Regions from separate parts of the Brevibacillus ginsengisoli genome, predicted to be linked through region 1. Evidence: a T-box and tRNA genes for the amino acid it is inferred to sense, from the RefSeq annotation. Region 1 holds a T-box; the other regions hold tRNA genes.

The links. A T-box is a leader RNA that pairs with one kind of tRNA and senses whether it is charged. The one in region 1 lies ahead of argS (arginine--tRNA ligase), so its partner is inferred to be a tRNA-Arg.
Region 2: it encodes a tRNA-Arg, which carries the amino acid that the T-box ahead of argS (arginine--tRNA ligase) is inferred to sense. The anticodon was not compared.
Region 3: it encodes a tRNA-Arg, which carries the amino acid that the T-box ahead of argS (arginine--tRNA ligase) is inferred to sense. The anticodon was not compared.

Annotation. Positions count from the first base shown of each region.
Region 1 covers NZ_JBNJQR010000008.1:142,412-150,421, forward strand. The annotation lists gene ACQCN2_RS16925 (stalk domain-containing protein) at 96-998, opposite strand; gene ACQCN2_RS16930 (hypothetical protein) at 1,163-1,648, shown strand; T-box leader at 1,719-1,965, shown strand; gene argS (arginine--tRNA ligase) at 2,013-3,731, shown strand; gene ACQCN2_RS16940 (MDR family MFS transporter) at 3,828-5,072, opposite strand; gene ACQCN2_RS16945 (ABC transporter substrate-binding protein) at 5,245-7,083, shown strand; gene ilvA (threonine ammonia-lyase) at 7,177-8,010, shown strand, end outside.
Region 2 covers NZ_JBNJQR010000012.1:120,354-128,363, forward strand. The annotation lists gene ACQCN2_RS21680 (copper amine oxidase N-terminal domain-containing protein) at 62-1,126, shown strand; gene ACQCN2_RS21685 (hypothetical protein) at 1,308-1,754, opposite strand; gene ACQCN2_RS21690 (hypothetical protein) at 1,841-2,386, opposite strand; gene ACQCN2_RS21695 (hypothetical protein) at 2,444-3,079, opposite strand; gene ACQCN2_RS21700 (C40 family peptidase) at 3,057-3,701, opposite strand; tRNA gene ACQCN2_RS21705 (tRNA-Arg) at 3,922-3,997, shown strand; gene ACQCN2_RS21710 (sensor histidine kinase) at 4,205-5,977, opposite strand; gene ACQCN2_RS21715 (response regulator transcription factor) at 5,974-6,654, opposite strand; gene ACQCN2_RS21720 (DUF2231 domain-containing protein) at 6,949-7,425, shown strand; gene serS (serine--tRNA ligase) at 7,482-8,010, opposite strand, start outside.
Region 3 covers NZ_JBNJQR010000005.1:16,519-24,528, forward strand. The annotation lists gene ACQCN2_RS11560 (anti-sigma factor family protein) at 1-197, opposite strand, end outside; gene ACQCN2_RS11565 (RNA polymerase sigma factor) at 184-792, opposite strand; gene ACQCN2_RS11570 (stalk domain-containing protein) at 1,327-1,836, opposite strand; tRNA gene ACQCN2_RS11575 (tRNA-Arg) at 2,064-2,138, opposite strand; gene ACQCN2_RS11580 (IclR family transcriptional regulator) at 2,299-3,057, opposite strand; gene ACQCN2_RS11585 (ABC transporter substrate-binding protein) at 3,275-4,384, shown strand; gene ACQCN2_RS11590 (ABC transporter ATP-binding protein) at 4,394-5,488, shown strand; gene ACQCN2_RS11595 (ABC transporter permease) at 5,492-6,334, shown strand; gene ACQCN2_RS11600 (ABC transporter permease) at 6,331-7,131, shown strand; gene ACQCN2_RS11605 (M20 family metallopeptidase) at 7,149-8,010, shown strand, end outside.

The DNA.
Region 1 (8,010 bases):
GAGCTAGGATGCCTGCTTCTCCCCAGGTATCCTTTTTCTTGTGGTTTCATACTGTGTCAAGGTTATTTGTATCAGACTCCCGCACAAGAAGGGAATTATTTTGAAGTAATAAAGAGAGACTTGTTCTTGGAATCCCATTTGTATTTTATCGAAAAAATCCTTGCAACATCATCTAGTGGTAAAAGGAAGCGTTTATTAACAATCAAAGTTTTTGCACCGATAACGGTCTTCTTCCCATTAATCAGTGCTTCGCTTTTATTCCCAACAAATTCTACATCTTTATTGTTTAGCATCACACCAATATTATTGCCAATAATTGAAGGAGTCCAATTCATTTCTCCACCTAGTTGATGGATGATTTCGGGCACTGGAATGTATATTTTCCCGTTTATAAAAGTAACTGGATGGTCCAAAAAAAGAACCCTTTCACCATTTACAAAAGTCTTAATAGCAAATTGAGAGTTATATGATTCTAACGAACGAGATATGCTCATGGAATATATAGATGAAGTTCCATCTTCTTTTGAGAAGGTTACTTCATAATCGCCAATCTTATATTCGTATAGATAATCTCCACCCTCGGTACTTGCAATACCAAGTGGTTTACCAAACATTTTAATTAATTGTTGCTCTGTTATTTTGTAAGTGGGAACATCAATACTTTGTACGATGTCTTGATAATTCATCATGACATCGGTTCTAAAAACACAGGCTTTGCATGCTTTAGACTTAGAATACTTGGTTACGAACGGTTGGGGATCATAATTCACATAAGTTGGTTGTTCGGTTGATGGCTCTCCCCACACTTTCACTAGATTCGCTCGTGTCATCCCAATATAGATTGGAAAGTTTTTTAATTTTCCTTGTTTCGCATAAGCAAACAAATCGGGAGTAATCTGATAAGCTTTTGAACTTGCCTCTGCTACATTACCCTGTACACTGATGATTGACATGATTACCATTACAGAAATGATTAGTAGGTTCCGTATAATCTGCATGTATATCTCTCCTCTCGGCAAATATATTACCACTAATTCCATTATATGGATATACCTTCCTCTTAGAGTGTGTCGATTCGGTTGTCACTTCCTCTGTTCTTTGATACGATCAACAGGTACATCAGATAAAATAGAATTTGTAAATGTTAGGGAGGTACTCACTCATGAGCGAACTTCAAGCGTATACGAGCCGTTCTGCCCTTCTCTCCTCCATTGAGGTTGTAAAAGAATTGGGACAGACAGATTTTGAAACTTACACGATCGTGAAGGAACAAGACAGCCCACAGCATTTCCTCCACTATTCGTTCTTCCATATCAAACTATCCGAGGGCGGCATTCGAGAGGATTACGATTATTTCTTACCGCTTGATGCTGATGAGGTTTTGGCGTTCGTCCTTGAAGAACAGCCGTATCAATTCCCTGATCACTGGAATAAAACCTATCTGCGCAGTGGCACTGATGACCGTCTGATTCCGTTTGAGCCTACCTATATCGATGAACTCGAACGGGAGAAGGAAGAAGAATTGGGGATTTTGGAGGCTCTAACGCGTTATAAAAACCTTTTTGAGAACGCTGAGGACAAGGATGCGTTGACACAGGAATTCTTTAAAGAGCTAGAAGCCAACCGTAAAAAATTCGATCCAAAGTAAGGCTTCATTCTGCTGATAGTTGCATCTTACTCCGGAAATCATATATAATAACATTTATATCGTTTGATACCACACATCGATGAAGAGGAGAGTATTTATTCGCACACCCGAAGCGAGTCAGGGATGGTGGAAGCCTGATGGTTCGACGAATGAAGAAGCGCACCTCGAAGATGCAACCTGAAGGTCTGAGCTATGCAGCAGACTGTGTAGGGCTTGCCGGGTTTGCCCGTTACAGCATTTTAAGCTGGCTCTTATTCGCTTACGCGAGGAGCAAGAAGAGTGGTACCGCGGGAGTACATAATCCTCTCGTCTCTTTTATTGGAGACGGGAGGTTTTTTATTTTGATGAGAAAGGTTGAGGACACATGAGCCAAAGCTACAAACAACTGGTTGCCCAAAAAATTACCGCCGCTCTCACCGACTTAGGTGTAGAGGATTTCTCCCTCGACAAGGTAGAATCCATGCTGGAAACTCCGCCGAATCCTTCAATGGGAGACATCGCGTTCCCTTGCTTTCAATTGGCAAAAGCACTGCGTAAAGCGCCTCCAATGATCGCTGGAGACTTGGCAGCCCAAATCTCTGGTCACCCTCTGAAAGAAGTACAAGTGGCCGGTCCATACGTCAACTTCTTCCTGGACAGACACAACGTCAGCACGGAAGTCATCGATACGATTTTGAGCCAAAGAGCCGCTTATGGTTCCACCACGGAAGGGGCAGGCCGCAACGTGCCGATCGACCTCTCCTCTCCTAACATCGCGAAGCCGTTCTCGATGGGTCACCTCCGTTCTACGGTGATCGGGAATGCGATTGCCAACATTTTGGCCAAAACCGGCTACAATCCAGTGCGCATCAACCACTTGGGCGACTGGGGCACACAATTCGGGAAACTGATCGTTGCCTATAAAAAATGGGGCGATGAAGAAAAAGTCAAAGCGGAGCCAATCAAGGAACTGCTTACACTTTACGTCAAGTTCCACGAGGAAGCCGAACAAGATCCTTCCCTCGAAGATCAGGGCCGTGAATGGTTCAAACGTCTGGAGGATGGTGACGAGGAAGCGAAGCACTTGTGGCAGTGGTTCCGCGATGAATCCTTGCAGGAATTCATGAAAATCTACGACCTGCTTGGCGTGAAGTTTGACTCCTTCCACGGTGAAGCCTTCTACAACGACAAGATGGATCGTGTCGTAGAACTTCTGGAATCCAAAGGACTGTTAACGGAATCAGAAGGTGCGCAGGTTGTTTCACTTGATGAATTTGACATGCCGCCTTGCCTGATCAAAAAATCAGACGGCGCGACTCTTTACGCTACACGTGACCTTGCCGCTGCCCTCTACCGTCATGAGAATTACGATTTTGCCAAAGCGCTCTACGTGGTAGGCGGCGAGCAACGCCTTCACTTCCAGCAGCTGTTCAAGGTCTTGCAAAAAGCAGGCTACGACTGGGCGAAGGAAATGTATCACGTTCCGTTCGGCATGATGCTTAAAGACGGCAAGAAGATGTCTACTCGTAAAGGAAAAGTGGTTCTTCTGGAAGAAGTGCTCGCTCAAGCGATTTCAGACGTATCCAAGGTCATTGAAGATAAAAATCCAGCTCTCGCCAATAAAGAAGTAGTCGCTCGCCAAGTAGGCGTTGGAGCGGTTATCTTTCACGACTTGAAGAATTTCCGTCTCAACGACATTAACTTCTCTTGGGAAGAAATGCTGACGTTTGAAGGCGAAACAGGACCGTATGTTCAATACAGCCATGCGCGCGCTTGCTCCCTCCTGCGTAAAGGAAACTACCAGGGCGGTGCCATTACCTTGACACCAGATGCGCTTGATTCCGCAGAAGCATGGGCTGTGATCACCTTGCTGATTAATTTCCCAGAGGTCATCAAACGCGCGATGGAAGACTTCGATCCTTCCCAAATTGGCAAGTATGTGGTCGATTTGGCGCAGTCCTTCAACAAGTTCTATGCCAACGTACGCATCCTCGCGGAAGACGAAGCGGCCAAAACAGCTCGCCTTCACTTGGTGGCAGCCGTTGTCGTGGTGCTAAAAGAAGGTCTCCGCTTGCTCGGATTGCAGGCTCCTGAAGAAATGTAAGATCCAATTTTATGAAAAACGTCGAGTCGTTTTTCACAGAAAAACAGTCTTCCCACTCCTATGGGGAAGACTGTTTTTTCTATGCTTCTATTTCGATTACCCACAGCTCTTTTCCAGAGTTGTACCCGTAATTCGTTTGCCCTTCCCCGCACTCTCAAGTCCCTGCTGTTGTTCCCATAATTTTTGCCCTCGATGAAAGAATGGAAAGGCAATAAACGTCAACAGCATGAGGATAGCGAATATGAGTGGCCCCTGATTGAACCCCAGTTCTTTTAGCAAATTACCGCTAATCCAAGTGGTCAAACTCTGTCCGATAAAAGCGAATCCGCTGGCGCCATAATAGGTTCCTCTCAAATGTTCGGGAGCAATTTCTCCGATCAACACATCCCCAATCACAAAGCATAGAATTTCGCCAAGCGTATACACCACCATGGTCAGGGAGAGCCAGACGAGATTATGAAATAACCCAAATCCGAACAATCCCAGTCCGAATAATAAGCAACCCGCCTTCAATGCGGTTAACGAAGAGAAACGCTTCATGAACCTCGTTAGCGGATACTGAAGAATCATGACCGAAAGCGAATTGATGACAAAAAGAAACGAATAGATTTCTACGCGATCATGACCGATATATTGCGACAAGGTGGTATCCAAGTGTGTGGCTGCCCCATAGACGAAGATATTGCCGAGTAGAAAATAAAGAAATATTTTATCGGTAAAAACAATACGAACCATTTGCTGTATCTTGACCGTAGTCGCCTTCTCCTGCGTGTTTTGCTTGAAGGTGATCTTAAAAAGCACTAAGAGCACGGCGTACAAAGCAAAAATAACAGCAGCTACAAAAAACGGCAAAAGGGATGATGAGCTCCCCGCTCCAAGCTTTAAACCGACTAAAGGTCCGATCGCTCCCCCTACATTAATGGCAAAATATCTCGCATTAAAGGCATCTGCGCGCTGCTCGGCTGGAGTTACATCAGCAAGCATCGCTCTGGCTGTCGGTTCAAAAACACTTCGGAAAAGTCCATTCAACGAACTCAGCAAGAAAAACATCCAAATCTCGTTAGCATAAGCAAATCCTAGCAAGACCAGACTCCAACAGGCCATCGATGTAATCATCACGGGATAACGCCCCAAACGGTCTGATAGAGCACCGCCAAAAAAGCTGCACATGGTGCCAACCAATAGGCTTACCGCCAAAATTCCCCCAACGATGGCGGGATCAATGCCCTTTCCCTTCCCCAGATAGACCCCTAAAAACGGGATGGTCATAAAAAAACCGGTTCGTGATAAAAAGGTTCCGATGATTAACCCCCAGGCAACGGGATGAAAATCAGGTATCATTTTTTTCCAGATTCTGTTCAAGCTTCATCACCCTTTTTACGTTTGTTTATCCTCGGTGTCATCCGAAATGCTATTCAGTAGTTAATCTTAAGTATAGCTATCCAAAAAGGTGTAAAAAGTGTAAGATTTGATAAAAGCTGTTCACCTTTTAATGAACGAAATGGGGGTCTGTATGTTACAAGCTCTGCATTTTTTGGAACTTCGCTCGCATTACAACGGTCAGGAAATCGGGAAGCCCTTCTCCGTCACGGTTGACAAGCTTACCGATGTATGGCACTGCACCCCCCGTTACACCAAATTGATTGTCCGCAGACTGTGTGAACTTGGATGGATTGAGTGGCAAAGTGGCCGAGGCCGAGGAAATACCTCTATGCTGACGCTTAGAACTGATCCGGACGACATCCTCTTCAAGGAGGTCATGCTGAAGATGGAACAGGGCCATGTCAAAGAATCAATGGATCTGATGAGTCGTTTCGGGGCTGCAGCAGTCAAAGATCAGTTTATGGAGTGGCTATCCAACGGGATGGGCTGTTATACGCAAGCTGTTTCAGACAAGTCCTATGATTCGCTTCGTTTTCCCGTTTTCCGCTCGATTGTCACACTGGACCCCGGATTGCTTTATTACGGGTTCGACTTTCATATGGCGGGCCAGGTGTTTGATACGCTGGTTCAGTACGATCAAGAAAGCAAAACCATCCAACCTTGCATCGCCCACTCCTGGGAAAAAAGCGATGATGACCGTGAATGGACCTTCCATTTGAAAAAAAACGTCATGTTCCATCATGGTCGAGAACTGAATGCCCATGATGTCGTCTTTTCACTGGAACGATTACGGTCGAATCCAAATCGATTTGCCTCTAGCTGGATGTTTCAAGACATCGAACAACTAAAAGCGATTGACTATAAAACGGTACAGGTCTGGTTAAAAGAGCCCAATTACCTCTTCCTGCGATTCCTCTGTACCATTCCATCGAGCATTGTTCCTGAAGAGATCGTCCGTAAAAATGAAGCGGAATTTGGGAAAAGACCCATTGGAACAGGGCCTTTTCGAATGACTAAGCTAAATGAAGGAATCTGTATTCTGGAGGCGTTCCCGGAACACTTCAATGGCCGTCCTCATTTAGATCGCGTCGAGGCACTCATCTTCCCCGAGACAGAAAGTGGTCGTTTGAAAGAACCGGATTGGGATTCTGTTTTTATTTCAGACGGAGATGCTTCCAAGCAGCATCGGGAAGCGTTCAAACATGACGATTGGTATGCTATGGAGAAACTTACCTGCTGCACTATGCTCGTTTTTAACCAAGGAAAACCAGGCCCGCAAAGCGAGCTCAAATTTCGCCAAGCGATCCATCACATGATTGATCGTAAGCAGCTGATTGCCGACTTGGGTGGAGACAGAATTTCAGTAGCGCCGGGATTCCACCCCGCTTCCCTGGACCCTGACGATGAAAACGCTTCTCCCTCCCGCTTAAGTCACTCGGAAATTATGGCGCTATTGAATGAAAGCGGCTATTGCGGTGAATCGTTCCATCTGGCTACGACTAGCTACCACGAGGCAGATGCTGTTTGGCTTAGAGACCGACTCCTGGCATTTGGAATTCAAACGGTTATTGATTTCAAAGATCCTGCTGAGATGGCGGATCAAGATACGTTACCGCAGCATGACTGTCTTTTGTTCGGGAACTCCTACAACAATGACGAAGTATGCGAGCTGGAAATGTATTTACAGAAAAATTACTTTTTGTCCTCGTTTAACGAGCAAGCGGTAGAAACTGTGCAAAAAGCCACCCAATCCATTTGTCGGGAACCTGACGCAAATAAGCGCCAACAGATGCTACAGAAATTGGAAGATTACATGAAGGAAACGCATTCCGTTCTGTACCTCGTCCAAAAGAAAAGCAATACCTCCTATCACAAATCAGTTCATGGAGTTACCATCAATCCCTTTGGCTGGCTTGATTTCCGAAAAATTTGGTTCCATCCGAACTACACGCCTTGTATGAATAAATAACAAATTGCTTGGCATTTTCTTTGCTCCAGACATAGTTTGCTCCCACTCGTACATCCTAAAAGGTAGAAACCTGGATGCACGTAGGAGGAAAATATGGTAAAACTCGATGATATTATCATTGCGCGCGAGAAGATGAAGGGAATTGTCTACATGACTCCCCTGGATTATTCCAAAACTTTTAGTCGGCATTCTCATAACGAAGTCTATTTAAAACTCGAAAATCTCCAAAAAACCGGCTCGTTCAAAGTAAGGGGCTCGTATAATAAGCTAACTTCTCTATCAAAGGAAGAGCTAAAAAATGGCGTAGTAGCCGCATCCGCGGGGAACCATGCTCAAGGAGTCGCTTATTCAAGTAAAATGCATGACGTTCCCTGCACCATCGTGATGCCAAAGGGAGCACCAATTAGCAAGATCGAAGCAACGAGAAACTATGGCGCAGAAATCGTTTTGGAAGGTTCCGTGTTTGATGAGGCTCTCTCCTATGCACTTAAGCTTCGAGAGAAAATGGGGGCCACATTTATTCACGCGTTTGATGATGAGGCTGTTATTACGGGGCAAGGAACTGTCGGGTTAGAAATACTCGATCAACTCCCAGATGTTGAGGCCATTATTTGTCCTGTTGGCGGAGGCGGACTCATCTCTGGAATCGCAGTGGCGGTTAAAGAAAAAAATCCACATATTGCGGTATATGGCGTGCAAACACAGGCTTGTCCAAGCATGAAGCAATCCTTGTTGGAACACAAACCCGTTACAGTCGAATCCAGACCGACGATGGCGGATGGAATCGCCGTCAAGACACCTGGTCAAATCAACTATGAGATCGTTCAAAAATACGTGGATGATATTTTTTTGGTGGACGAAATGGAGATCGCGAGGACCATGCTCATGGTTTTGGAGCGGAATAAGCTGTTGGTAGAAGGATCGGGT
Region 2 (8,010 bases), on a different contig from region 1:
AACGAATATTCCCGATCTACAGTCAAAGAAGTATACCCATTAAGGAAGAGGAGGAACTAGAATGAAAATCACATCAAAAATCCTTAGCGCTGCCTTGTTGACTGCCATGACGGTGAGCAGCTCCGTTTCCGTTTATGCGGCAACAGCTCCTGTTAACCCAAACGTTCACGTACAACCGATAAGCTCAGCTGTATCTTATCAGCTTATTATTAATGGAACTCCATTAGCCTCTGAAAATACACCTGTATATGTCAACAAACAAGGAGTGATCATGATTCCTTTGCGCCCATTGGCGGAACAGCTGGGCTACCAAATCAAATGGAATCAAGAAAAGCGAAGTGCCGAACTAACTAAAGGCGCTCAATGGACAGCCGTCACGCCGGGCAAGGACCAGTATAACTTTGCGAAAATGTACCTTACCTTAGGCACAGCTCCCGAGTCTCGCCAAGGAAATACATATGTTCCCTTGTCTTTTGCCAAACAAGTATTAAAAGCCCAAGTCAGCACAGATCAAAAAGGAACCATCAAAATCGACGATCCTCTGCAAGCGATATCTCAAAAAGGGACAATCTCCAAGGTTACCCTTGCTTCCCGAGGCGATAAAGTAAAAGGCTCCATTCTCGTCAATGGAAACGCGGATGGTGTCGTGTTAACGATCAGTTCGGATACAGTCATCGTGAATCAAGAGAATAAACCCTTATCCATCAATGATCTGAAACTGGGGACATCTGTAGAATTTGTTCACGATCCCATTATGACCATGAGCCTGCCGCCAATTACCAACGCGAAAAAAATTATCGTCAACGATAAAGACGTAGCCCCAGTCGTGTTAGGAACAGCAGGAGAGGTCATGGACATAACGAAGTTAGAAGATGGAAAAGCGAAGGTCCTGATCAAAGGGCAAAAATTAAGCGACAATTCATTAGAGGAAATTGCTCTGATAATCAACAAAGATACACCGATTATTGATGCCAGAACTCAGCAGGCAGTAACAACTGATGCCTTGAAAAAAGGAAGCATCGTCTATGGATTCTACGGCCCGGCAACCACTAGAAGCTTGCCGCCAATTGGCCAAGCCATCAAGCTAGTCGTTGAACATGCAGATCAAGTGGTAGCCCCAAGATAAACAGGAAAAACAAACAAAAAAACGCGAGTTCTCTGTACGGGAATTCGCGTTTTTCATTCATATGGTGACCCACATCCTATTAAAGCAAATAGTCCCCGCAAAAACGAGGACTATATAGAGTCAAGGATGTTCATCTAATAGAAGCCTATGTAGTAACCATTATCAAATGCAAGTCTTGTTTCTAATCTTGTGATAGGTAATTGAAGTTCTCTTTTGGGATTTTTGGGAGTTCTATACCCTCACCATACTTTTCAATGTACGGAGCCAATAATGTTATATCTGGAAACGCCGATGCCAAACTCATATCAACTTTTTCAAACTTAACATCTGCAGCACAACTTTCCTTTACATCAATTAGACAATCGATCATTAACCCTATATTTTCCCAGACTTCACTATCTAGTTCTGATGGAGAAAAGACAATAACCTTGATGACATTTTTCCTATTAAAGATGTGATCATCTTCCCCCGGTTCATATTGATCAAGTAGATGAGGAAAGTCATTAATACTACTAGGGCGTCGTATATCCACTAACAGGATTGAACATATTTTGTCTCCAATATAACTTTTTTGAACATTAAAAAACTCTAAATTCTTAGTTCGAAGTAACCTTTTCATTAGATACATTAAATCATCTCCTGCTAGGTATTATCCCGTGAGCTTACAAACGTAAAAAGACTCCTAGAAAACAATAACATAAAATTATCCAAATACTACATTGCCGCCCTTAGAAAACTTCTCCATTGTGAAATTGCATAAACTTCAATTATTACATCCCCTACCATAGCAATTATCATGTTTGCAGCACTCGTTACTTGCTTATCATCGTTTAGATCATAGTTTTTCTTTGCAACTGCTTTGAGTGCATCTTTAAGTTTTTGTTGTTTTTTTGCTCCTTTTTTATAAATGTCTGAATTTCTTACCTTTTCAATATCTTTTTTGCTAAGTTTTCCATCATCTAAAGTTTTTCCGTGTGATTCTGTCCCATCGCATGCCTCAACTCCTACTTCGTCACCACTTTTTTCATATACATGAACATGGTATTTTTGATCCGTATATGCCCTAGGAGGATCGAGCCTTACATTATACCGCCCAACTTCTTGCCAATCACCGCCTGCACCGCCACCTCCTGGATCAGGAGCATGTACTACATTTGTTGGGGATACTGAAATTGTTTTTGCTCCAGCTGAAGAAGGACAGATAGCAAACGAATTTAAAATTAGTGACATTAAAAACAATACTGTTAGTACCTTTTTCATTAAAATCATCCTTTGTACTTAGTTTATTTATTCGCAACTAAATTCAATATACGATTCCTAATTTTGTGAATTTTTCTTTCCCAATTTTTCGTAATCGTCTCGCAAACTCTCATCTTTCTCTTTGTTTAGTTTCTGGAATTTTTCGTAAGACTCTTTATCATAGCCGGGCAGAAGTTGAAACGATTTTAAAACCGAATCTTTTTCATTAAATAGTTTGGAATATTCCTCGTAATCTTTTTTTTCCTTTTCATTTTTTTCATCATATGCGGCTCCTGTTGGAGAGAATACAGTAACCACGACAGGCCCTCTCTCACCAAGTTTTTTCTTTAGCCCTACATATGCTTCGTCAATGGCAAACTGAATTTCTGTATCCATTTCAATGGTAAAGAGGGTAACATTCTCAGAGTTGGCTGCTTTGTATTGTACATCCACGCCCCACTCTGTATCCTTACAGATAAATTTGTCCTTCCAAGCCTCAGGAAAGCTAATAGAGAACCCAAGTTTTTCATTTTTGTAAGTGCTGCTTACGGCTTGATAGTCTGTCGATTGTGCTACTTGTTTTTTTTCAGTAGTTTCGGTTGGCTTGGGATCAGTACAACCACTAAGAATGGACATCAGGAAAGCAGCACAAAGAACTACAACTGTTTTTTTCATTTTTACTCCCTCTAGTTTACAGTTTAATACTTCCATCATCTTGAATGACTCTACGTACAGCTGTTACATTCATGTACTTCAGAGGTGTCAGTTTTACATTTCCTTCAGAGTTTTTAGACTGTGGCCCTTCATGCAGTAGCATTCCGTCACCTGCATAGATGCCAACATGGCCCCCTCCATCAGTAAAAATAAGATCCCCAACCTTATAATTTCCGCCCACTTTCACTTCTGTTCCTACTTTAACTTGATCTTTGGTCGTACGTCCAATATTTGTATTTAACTCAGTAAGATACACTGATGAAGTAAAACCTGAACAATCCATAGACTTCGGCTTCACTTTGTTCAGATTGACTGTTCCAGCTCCCGGTTGTTCATAAGGAATTTTTCCTATCCATTTTTTTGCCTGATCCAGTATCTTGGTTCGTTGCTCATCAGCGGTCGGTTTTTTGCCGCTTGCAGAAACTGAATCAGTTGATTGAGTTGCCGTAAATAAACGAGAGGCATCATCACTAATTTCTATAGTGTCCTGCTTGGTCCTTTTCTCTTCACTTTTTACCGCTTGCTCCATCTTTGACGGCAATAGATACAAGTTGGATATTTGTCTGCTGTTGGCTAGAAGGTCCTGTCTTGTAGAGTAGGAATTGCGCTGAATTGGTTCCATTTTCCTTTATCCCCTTATCATTTATTTATCAATCTGATAACCAATATAAGGGATTCGCGTGTCTTTACTGTGTCCTCGGGATGAACTTTCCGGAAACATATATTAGGAAAAATAAGTAGCCCTGAAATTACAAAAGTGTTAGATTTGCCAAAAACATGACTCATCAATATAATGGAGTGTAGGTACAGAGTAAGGAATACTCTAATCATGATATCTACCTGTCCCCGTAGCTCAGCGGATAGAGCGACAGTTTCCTAAACTGTGCGTCGGAGGTTCAATTCCTCTCGGGGTCACCATAAGCGAAAAAACCTTGATGTATCAAGGTTTTTTCTTTTTGTATATGAAAACCCCCAGTTCGACTGGGGGTTTCGGAAAGCTTTTAGCTATAAGTAGTCATCCTTTGAACCCAATGATAAGATGAGAGCCGGTCTGCCAACCGCAATCATCATCAAAGGAGGACAAGGAAAGCTGATCGTCATTATTCTTAAATGTGAAAAGGGATGCTATTGTTCAAAAGGCAGCGTAAAATAAAAACTTACTCCTTGCTCTTTATTCTGGACTCCAAATTGGCTTTTGTGCAATTCTAAAATATTTTTCACAATTGCTAATCCTAGCCCGGTTCCGCCAGACTTTCTTCCCCTCGACTCTTCCACTCGATAAAATCGTTCCCAGATGCAATCCAAAAGATGATCTGGTATCGGCTTTCCTTTGTTTTCAACTGAAATAAGGGAACAATCCCTTTGAATAGCGACTTGGATTGTAATTATACTCTTTTGAAAAGAATAACGGACCGCATTGCTTAATAGATTGACTAGTACCTGTTCAATTCTTTTTTTATCTGCAAATACGTTTGTTTCTTTATCTATGAATGTATGGATATAAAGCTGCTTTTCCTCCAAATGACAACTAAATTTATCGATGACCTCGCTAATCAAAGTTTGTATACAAAAATTATCTTTTTTTAGCGAAACGGTTTTTGATTCCAGCTTAGACAATTCGAGCATGTCTTCCACTAGCTCATCCATTTTTTCTACCTCATCTAAAATCACATGGATATAATGGTCCAACCTATCTTGGGCTATACCATCCTGTACTCCCTCCGAAAAAGCCCGAATGATTCCTAGAGGCGTTTTCAGTTCATGAGAAGCACTTGCGATAAAATCCTTTCGCATATTTTCCAGAGAACATCTGCGCTCAATGTCCTTTACGAGTTGTTCATTTGAGTTTTGTATTTCAAGCATACTTTGATTGAGATTAAACGCCATCCTGTTTAAACTGTCCGCTAAACTTCCCAGTTCGTCGTTTGAACGAATATTGGCTTTTGCAGAGAAGTCTAGTTTGGCCATTCGAAGGGCAACTTCTTTTAGGTTAATTAACGGCTTGGAGATCATTTTAGATATGAAAAATGCAATGATCACCATAACAATGAATACGACGATAAATACGTAACCAAAATATACTTTCATGGTATCTACTGCTTCACCAACCGGTTGAAGGGATGTCATGGCAAATGCTAGCTCATCTTTTCCTTTTATATTGGGAACCCGACAAACTTCAATCAAGTTTTTGATACCACTTAGCTGGTCAATCCATTCGAACTGAACATATATATTCCTGTTAAGCTCAACCAAATAATTCTTAGAATTGCTGAACCATTCATGGATCGCGTCATACATCATTCCTTCCTGCATAAACTGAGTTTGCAAATTCCCATTGCCCGGAAATAGAATGTCAGTTACATTCCCGCTTATATGTTCAGTTGCTTCAGGTAAAGCTGATTCCGTTGACTTCCAGATAATCGAATTGTTCCTATGGTTTGTTCTAATCTCCAAAGGTACAAAAATCTTACTTGTTTTATCATAATAATAGCCGTCAATGGTTACTTCCATCCCATAGCTTAGTTTAGATTTGGTTAGTGACTCTAGTTGAGTTAGATCATCAAATGAAACCTTTACAGTTTCCTTATTCGTTGTCTGTAGAAGTATTCCCAGCATATTCAAGTGCATAATAATTGATTTGTCATCTATGATAGCAACTTGAGCATTGGTTTCTGATGAAAACTGTGAAATTTTTTCTGTGATTGTATGCTCATCCCAATTACTCCGTGTATACTCTGAAAGGAATGCCTCAACATTTTGATGAAGCTTTTCTGCCTTTTGTTTCTGGTAGAACTTTTCAAAAAAAAGCATTTGGCCATAAGTCGCAAGAGAATAAGATAAGAGAAAAAAAACAGAAATTAAGAGAAATAATTTATAGACGATACCAAATCTAATCATTTCTCCTCCTCAAATTTATATCCTATTCTCATCACAGTTCGAATATAATGCCCAACTGAGCCAAGTTTTCTGCGAATCTTTTTGATATGTGTATCAACCGTTCGCACATCCCCCAGATAAATATATCCCCACACACGATTCAGGATATTTTCTCGTGATAAGACAATTCCGTGATTCTTCACTAAATAAAGAAGCAGTTCAAATTCTTTAGGAGCTAAATCAACTTCTTTACCATCAACCTCGATTCGATGAGATTTCTCATTTATAGTTAGCTTCCCGTAAGAAAGATTTCTTTCCTCTTTGCCAATCAAACCTTCGGCGCGTTTCATTAGTATTTTCGACCTGGCGACCAATACTTTAGGACTAAACGGCTTCGTAACATAATCATCTGCTCCAAACTCAAATCCCATTAGTTTATCATCGTCATCTGAACGAGCCGTAAGAAAGATAATAGGAACATCTGATTTTTGGCGAATTCGTTTACATACAGTCCATCCATCAATTTTTGGAATCATTATGTCTAAAATGACAAGATCCATTTGATAGGAACTAAATAGATCTAAAGCCTGTCTACCATTATCACATTCATAAATATTCCAATTTTCTTGTTTAAAGTAGTCAGTTACAATTTCTCGCATACGGTTCTCATCTTCAACTAAGAGAATGTTCTTCATAATTCCCCTCTATCCAAATAAGTTCATTAAACAGATCGAATTATTAGACACATAAATCGTTTTAATAAATCCGATATCTTATGTATCAAGAGATTCATGTTACGAAAAAAGGAGTACCTACCCATTGCATCTTTTGGAAGAACATTACTATTTTAGACTATTTATAGTTATTTTCCATAGTTTTCAGATTTTTTCTCATATTCCCTCAAATTTTTCATCCTTTTTTCAGACTATTTTCAGAATGACTTGTTAGAATAATCCCAGAAAATAGCATGATCTGAAAAGGAGCGATTTTTGATGTTTACCGAAATGCCTCTACATCCTGTACTTGTTCATTTCCCTATCGCATTATTGACTGCTGGTGTTCTTGCTCAATTGTTAGCTATTTGGAAGCGGGATCCATTTGACCGAATCGCCACCTATCTGTTCCTTGGCGGTTTCCTTGGAGGTATTGCAGCTTACCTTACAGGTGATGGAGGAGAAGAATTTGTCGGAAAGCATTTTGGCGGTGATCTCGAAAGCTTCGTTTCTCCTCACGAGACATTTGCCCTTTGGACATTGATTGTTTTTGGAATTATTTTAGCGATTAAGATTCTCCCATGGCTTAACAAGTTTTCTCGTACCTTGCTCCCACTCGTTGTTGTTCTTTCTCTGGTAGGTACCGGTTTTCTCGTTCAAACGGGACATCTAGGCGGCAAAATCGTTTACCAAAGCCAATTAGGCAACCCCAATGCGGTTCAAGAGCATGAACAAGGTGCAGAAGACCACGACTAGTAAAATGGCTCCCAAAGTATTTTGGGAGCCATTTTTTGATGAGCTTTTATGCAAGCTTATTTATTTTTACCTGTAATTTTTTCGAGTCCACCCATATATGGTCGAAGGGCTTCAGGAATCACAATCGTACCGTCAGCTTGCTGATAATTCTCGATCAGCGCAGCTACTGTACGTCCAATGGCCAGTCCAGAACCGTTCAATGTATGCACGAATTCCGGCTTGCTCTTCGTGTCGCGACGGAAACGAATGCTGGCACGACGCGCTTGGAAGTCTTCGAAGTTAGAGCAAGAAGAGATTTCACGATACGTGTTGTAGCTTGGAATCCACACTTCAATATCGTATTTTTTCGCTGCAGTGAAGCCTAGATCTCCAGTACACATGCTCATGACACGGTATGGCAAGCCAAGTAATTGAAGAACTTTTTCCGCGTTGCCAACCAGGCTTTCCAGCTCTTGATAAGAGTCTTCCGGTTTCACGAATTTCACCAATTCGACCTTGTTAAATTGGTGCTGACGAATCAGTCCACGAGTATCGCGACCAGCGGAACCCGCCTCAGAGCGGAAGCATGCGCTAAACGCCGCATAG
Region 3 (8,010 bases), on a different contig from region 1:
GCGGATAATTCAATCTCCTGTACATGAAATTGTGTGGCAAACGAATGCTGAAAAAACGATTGTTCAGCTTGCCAGTGAGCGAGTAATAACTGACAACCCGGGCAATCGACGAGATGACTGGCCACCTTCAAATTCTCTTCAGAACTCAATTCGTGATCGATATACATCATCATTGTCAACTCATCAATATGCAGCATCGATTACCCTCCTTTGTACTTGGTGTTCAAACAGCTGCTTCAATTGCTTGCGGGCACGAAACAAACGCGTTCCGACTGTGTTTTTACTCATCCCAACCAATTCGCCGATCTCATCGTAGCTTAATTGATCCGTGAAGCGAAGTGTAACAATCAACCGATCCGTCTCATCTAAATGATGGAGAAGCTCGTGAAGCTGAGAAACAAATTCTTTTTGGATGAATTCTTCCTCGGGGTTATTATTAAGAACTGCTTTATTGATTTGATGGTGAAGTTGATCATCTTCCATCGTGATCTCCCTCTTTTTTCGTAAAAAGTCGATACATGTATTGGAAACAAGACGGTATAACCATGAATGAAACGGGTAGGTTTGATCATATTTGTGGAGATTTTGAGCAACTTTTAACCAGACTTCGTTATTTAAGTCTTGGACGTCATGATAGGAATAGATCATTTTTTGAATGATTCGCAGAACCCGCTTCCCAAACATCTGAACAAGCTGTTGAAAAGCTGTGGAATCACCATGGAGAAACTGCTGTATGTATTGGGATGCGGTATGGTTTAAACGGAACAATTCATCCCTTTGTGATTCATCCATCGTTATACCTCCCTTCATTTACTGAATACGGAAACCCCTTACAGTTAATTTCAGACAAATTGGTGAAAAAGGGGAGAGTTATCCACAGAATTATCAACAAGTTGTTAACAAAAACATGTGTTCGCTGGATGGAGTTGGTGGAAAATAGCGAAAAAAAATAAAAACGCCTCAATCATTGATTTAATTATCCACAAACTTATACACAGATTCCACAACTTCTGAGGATAAACTGTGGAAAAATAAAAAAAGAGAAGGCATTACGCCTTCTCTTTCAGCTTTTATTATCGTCCACAGTGTGGGCAAGGTTCAATTTCTTTGGCTTTGCACTCTTCACAAAAAATAGGAAGGGGAGTTGGTTTGTTTGTCATCCATATGACTCCTTTCAAACGTTCCTTTATTTGTGTTTCGTCAACTCTCTTAACACTTGTACTGTATCATTATTTTAGCGAGAAAGAAAGTGTTTGTACTGTGTCCTTTTTTAAATCGCTTTCTATATGGTTTATTTTACTTCGAAGGCAATTGTGCATATAGGGCTTAAAATAATGTTGTAACTGCACCCGAACTTGGATTGACAATATAGTAGCCGTACGTGCTGGTGTAACTGTCTCCGGTTTGGAAATTGTTGACGACCTCTTTGTAAATATGAATCACATAATTGCCTTTTTCATCCTCGTGGTCGAATTCGATTTTGTAATCGGCCGAAATCTTATTCAAATATTTCTTTTTAACCAGATCAACAGCCTCCAACTTGGAATACATCTTCACAGTCGGTATTTTTCCGATGTAGATGGACGCGGTTTTGGAGTCATACAGCACGGATTTGCCCAAATTTTCCGCCACGAACCGGATCGGAACATAGACCGAGTTCTTATAAAGAATCGCTTGCTTGTCCGTATTCGGGGATTTCGGAACAGCGTCAAAATAATACGTGTAAGGCTTCGTAACCTCGACATTCGGGGTGCTTGATGTTGCGTAAGCAAATCCTGAGAAAAGAACCGACCCGACGATAATTCCCCCGATAAAAGATTTCAACTCCCATTTCATCTCGTAACGACTCCAATTCTATCATATTCAATAAATTCCATCTTATATTATGACAAAACTCCCTTTTATTCGCTATCGAGCGCAGGTAATAGGTGGAATTTACTAACATACGGTTGCAATTAAATCGCTCGTAGGTCTAAATAATTACCGAGAAAAGGCAAATAAAAAACCTCCGTTTCATTCAACGGAGGTATAACGACAAAATTAGGTTCTATTCGATGTGTAAATGGTACGCCCGAGAGGAATCGAACCTCCGCACGCGGTTCCGGAGACCGCTGCTCTATCCACTGAGCTACGGGCGCATGATCATAGACAGCAAAATTTATTATAAATCAATTTGCTTAAAAAGTAAAATGGTAATTCAAACATAATAAACTACCTACACAGAAGTAGGTAAGAGAAAGAGCCTGCAACGAATGACCCGCAGGCGTTTTTGAGTTATCTGAATGTAAACAACACCTGCTAAGGTCGATAGCCTAAATCCGCGGACATGTTTTGCACGGTAGCTAAGATCTGTTGGAGGATAGTCTCTTGTTGCGGCTGGATTCGATCGGAGGGGCCGATTACACTGATCGAGGCGACGACCTGCCCGCTGGCATCAAAGATTGGAGCGGCAATTCCAGTGACACCGACATTGCGACGGTTCGCACTGATTTCATAACCCTGACGGCGGATCTGGGCGAGGTGGGACTTTACCTCCTCGGGTGCGGTGTAGGAATAAGGTGTATAGGTTTTAAGTGTGCCTCTCATTACCTCGTCTTGATAGTTCTCCGTCTGATGGGCTAGTATCACCCGCGAAGCAGAGGTCGCGTAAGGCGGAAACCTACGGAAGATTTCTACGTTAAACCGGATGGGATGTTGTGACTCGATTTTGGCGACGTAAATCGCATCTTTCTTGTCCAAAATGCAAAGGGCAACAAGCTCGCTGGTACGCGCGGCCAAATCTGACATGTATGTTTGGCCAAATTCGACGATATCGTGATTCTGGATCACTTTGTTTCCCAGCTCCAAGAGGGTGTAGCCAAGTGTGTATTGCTTGGTGTGCTCGTTTTTCCGGATGAAGCCCTCTTGTTCCAAGGTGGTTAGTATCTTATGTACTGCCCCTTTGGAAAGTTGGAGTTTTTTGCTTAATTCCGTAACGCCCAGTTCCTTTCGCGAGTCGTCGAGGAACACCTTTAACAGTCTGGCGCTGTTGCGGACGGATGAAAGAACATTGTCCATTTGCTGAAACCCCTTTAGATAAAATGAATTCAGGGAAAATAATCATTAGTCTACCACAAAAGTAGAAATCGGTAATGGGTTGATCCAGTTTATCAGAAAATAATTTTGACTTAGTTGAATTTTCTGTCATAACATGGTAGGATATGCCTATCGTTCTCTTATTAGAAACTACGTTCTCTATTCGTGAACAACAATTAGATTGGGGGATCTATTTACGATGAAAAAGAAAGCGCTATCAGTATTGTCTGTTCTTTCGCTTGCAGGGATGTTGCTTGCAGGATGCGGTAACTCACCTGCATCACAACCGGCTGGTAAGTCAGCAGAAACTGCCGCAGGAAGTCAATCGCAGTTGGAGGATTCACTTGTGATCGCCGGTAACGGGGCGACAGTTGAAAAATTAATGAAGGATCAGATTTTCAAAAAATTTAATGAGAAGTATCCCAATGTAAAGTTGAGTTATGTATCCGGTGTATCTACCGAAATTGTGGCGAAGGTAAAAGCGCAGAAAGCTGCGCCGCAAATCGACTTGACGGTTATAGAGGGGGGCGAGCAAGAAAAGGGCCGCGTGGAAGGTCTTTGGGAGCCGCTCACCGAGAAAGATGTAGCGAATATGAGTAGTGTGTTGAAAGAACTGGCGGTTAAGGATAACAGCGGGGTAGCGGTAAACTTTACGCCGATGGGGATTTCCTACAATACCGAACTGGTGAAGGAGAAGAATTTGCCAGTGCCGACTTCATGGAATGATCTTGCGAAGCCAGAAGTAAAAGGAAACATTACGATGACTGACGTGGCAAGCAACTTTGGGCGTTCCACATTGATCATGCTGGCTTATGCCAATAGCGGTTCCGAGAAGAACATTGACCCTGGTTTTGAAAAAATGAAAACAATTGCCGGTTACATGCCGACCTTTGCCAAGAGTGCGGCACAGCTTCAGCAAAATCTGCAAAACAAGAGTGCGGCCTATACCACCTGGACAATGGCCCGCAGTCTGACTCAAAAGGAAGCGGGATTGCCACTGGAGTTTGTTTTCCCTCAAGAGGGAGGCAACCTCGTACCGAATGTCGCGACGCTTGTGAAAGGTGCCAAGCATCCTGTCGCAGCCAAGGAATTCATCAACTTCCTGCTAAGCGATGAAGTGCAAACCTTGTATGCGACCAAGTTGTTCTACAACCCGGCCAAGGAAGTTGATCTTCCGAGCGACCTGAAGAAGAAACTTGATTTTGACCGCAAAAAGGTCGTGATCTTCGATTATGAAGTAGTAGGCAGCAAAACGGCTGAATGGCTGGATCGCTACAACAAGGAAATCGCTCCAAACGTAGGAAAGTAGGTGCAAACGTTGACAAAGAAAATCGATGTTGAACTCGTAAACATCCAGAAGCGATTTCAAAACAACATCGTCGTAAATGATTTCAACCTGCAAATCGAGCAAGGAGAGTTTATCTCCTTTCTGGGTCCTTCTGGTTGCGGGAAAACGACTACGCTGAACATGATTGCCGGGTTTTTAGAACCGGATGAAGGGGATCTCTTCATTAAAGGACAACGGATGAACGGCGTGCCGCCCTATAAACGGGAGCTTGGGATGGTATTCCAGACTTATTCACTCTTTCCTCACATGACGGTGGCAGAAAATATAGCCTACGGTCTGAAGTTGCGCAAGGTAGGGAAAACGGAAATGCATGAGCGGGTCAAGCGAGTTCTGGAACTCGTAAAATTGCCGCATGTGGCAGACCGTTATCCGAAACAGCTTTCTGGAGGCCAGCGTCAACGGATTGCGATTGCTCGGGCACTGGTGATTGAGCCCTCCTTACTGCTGTTGGACGAGCCTCTTAGCAACCTGGACGCAAAGCTACGGGAGGAACTGCGCGACGAATTAAAGCGTCTTCATCAGGAGATCGGTGTCACCACCATCTTCGTCACCCACGATCAGGAAGAAGCACTCTCGTTATCCGATCGGATTGTCGTACTGAATCACGGGTTTGTTGAGCAGATTGGTTCACCATTGGATATATACAACCGCCCGGCCTCAGAGTTTGTCCATACATTCATCGGAAAAACCAATCGGATGACCGGACACGTCGTATCACAGGATGGAAACCTGCTTACGATCAAAACGGATTCCGGGCTTGTAATGCGTGCTCTAACGGAGCAACAATCGTTTGCTACGAATCAGGCGGTTACGGTGTTTGTCCGACCAGAAAAAATCAAGCTTCAGACCCTTGCAGGTAATAATGCAGATTACAATATCACGACAGGAACATTGTCCATGACAACCTTCCTTGGTGCTTTTACGGAATGCGAGGTTAACGTTGCCAATGGACAACCGCTTCATGTAAAGATGCTGGATAAGCTTGCGGGACTTACCGCAGGACAGCATGTCGTGTGTGAGTGGGACGTTGCGGACGTGTTGGTCATGCCGTTGGAGAGGGGGTAGCATATGAACAAGCGTCTCGCTATTCTTTTGTTGCTTGCCCCTGGTTTGGCAGTACTGATCGGCGTGTTTTTGATTCCGATGCTTATGATGTTCCTGCTTAGCATTCAAAATGACCAACAACATTTCAGCCTGCAAAACTATCTGTTGTTTGTACAGGACAAGTTTTATCTGGATATTTTGTGGCGTACGATCAAGGTTAGCCTTTGGACGGTATTGTGCACACTGGTGCTTGGTTATCCGGTCGCTATGTACATGGCACAGGTGACAGGACGTATGCGCGGGATCGTCACAATGCTCATCCTTGCGCCCCACCTGATTAGTGTTGTGATTCGTAACTTCGGCTGGGTGGTCATTCTGGGAGAAAAGGGCTGGATTAACGAGCTGCTTTTGAAGCTGGGTGTGATCAGCTCGCCATTGAAACTGTTGTACAACGAGCTTGGTGTCGTAATCGGTCTTACAGATGCCTTTATTGCCTATATGGTACTGTCGATTGCCACCAGCTTGTATGCGGTTGATCCGTCTTTGGGCAAGGCCGCTTCGATTCTGGGTGCTTCTAGGCTACGTGCCTTTTGCACTGTAACTTTGCCACTCAGTCTACCAGGGGTAATCGCTGGTACGACGTTGGTATTTAGCCTGTCAATGAGTGCTTTTGTCACACCAGCACTGATGGGGGGAACCTCTGTCAAAAGTATGCCGGTCATCGCTTATGAACAAATCATGTCTACACTTAATTGGCCGTTGGGCGCGGCGTTGGCGTTCCTTTTGCTGGGCAGCACGATTCTTCTTGTAACGCTGTTTACGAGACTGGTTGAGACGAAGCGATATCGGGAGGTGTTTACATCATGAAAAAATGGAATGGAACAGCTATCGTTACTTTTCTGGTGCTGCTCCTCGTAAACGCACCGTTTCTCGTGATTATTCCCAGCTCATTTACTGAAGCGGGCTATCTTGCGTTTCCGCCAGAGGGCTTTTCCTGGCAGTGGTATTCAATGATTCTCGATCGACCGGAGTTCGTGGAGTCTTTTTGGTTCAGCCTTCAGCTGGCAGTCATCTCCGCTGTGCTGGCAACGGTGATCGGAACGCTTGCGGCGTTTGCCATTTCGAAATATAAGTTTCGTGGAAGTCGCTTCATCAACAGTCTTTTGTTATCTCCTCTTACGGTTCCTTCACTCATTATCGGGATTGCGGCGCTATTGTTTTTCACTCGCGTTGGATTGGCTGGAACGTTTACGGGCCTTCTGCTTGCCCATGTTCTTATCTCCATTCCATACGTTGTAAGGCTAGTGCTCACTGGGCTAACCAGTTTTGACTTTACCTTGGAGAAAGCAGGCTATATGCTAGGCGCAAGTCCGCTGCGTGTATTCTGGGATGTAACCTTGCCGCTATTGCGTCCGGCGATCATCTCGGGAATGATTTTTTCGTTTCTGACTTCGTTTGACAACGTGACCATTTCTCTTTTCCTAGTCGCACCGGATACGACAACCTTGCCATTGGCGATTTTCAGTTATATGCAGGAGACTTTGGACCCTTTGGTAGCGTCCATTTCGTCGGTCGTCATCCTGTTGAGCCTTCTGTTCATCCTGCTCCTAGAAAAGATGTACGGACTGGACCGCATGTTTGGGCTTAACTCACAATCACACTAATGGAGTTGTACGGATTCATGTCGATACTATCTTATATTGAAGAGCAGAAGCCAGAGTTTCTCCGGTTGCTTGAGGAGAGCGTCAATATCGACTCGCCATCCGGTAGCAGAGAGCAGGCAGCCGTCATGGCTGATTGGTACACCCGGCAGTTCGAGCGTTTAACGATGGGAGGCAAGGTAGAACGCATTTTTAATACGGTTTATGGCGACCAATTGCGCTGTATCGTTGGAAATGGGAAGAAACGGGTACTGCTCCTTGGTCACTACGACACAGTCTGGCCGATCGGTGAAACAGATATCCGTCCTTTTACCATAAAGGATGACAAGGCGTTTGGCCCAGGAAGTTATGATATGAAAGCAGCGCTGTTGCAAGCGATGTTTGCCATACGGGGGCTGCAGGAATTGGGACGCTTCCCGGCGGATAAACAGGTTGTGCTGTTCATCAACAGCGACGAAGAGATTGGCAGTCCCACCTCGCGGGAGTTGATTGAACGCGAAGCGCGTGCTTCAGATGTTGCATTTGTTCTCGAGCCGCCGATGGCACCTAACGGAGCACTCAAAACGTGGAGAAAGGGAAGCGGCTGGTTCAAGGTGCAAGTTCAGGGAATATCTGCCCATGCCGGAGTGGATCATCAAAACGGGGTGTCGGCCATTGAAGAGCTGGCCCATCATGTTCAATATTTGCACAGCCTGACTAATTATGAGTCGGGTACTACTGTCAATGTAGGGATGATAAAAGGGGGAATTGGCGCCAATGTAGTCGCTGATTACGCGGAAGCCGATGTGGATGTCCGTGTAATGACCGCAGCTGAAGCCAAGCGTATCGAAGAACTGATACTCCAATTGAAGCCGGTGAGGAAGGGAACGCGTCTCACCGTGA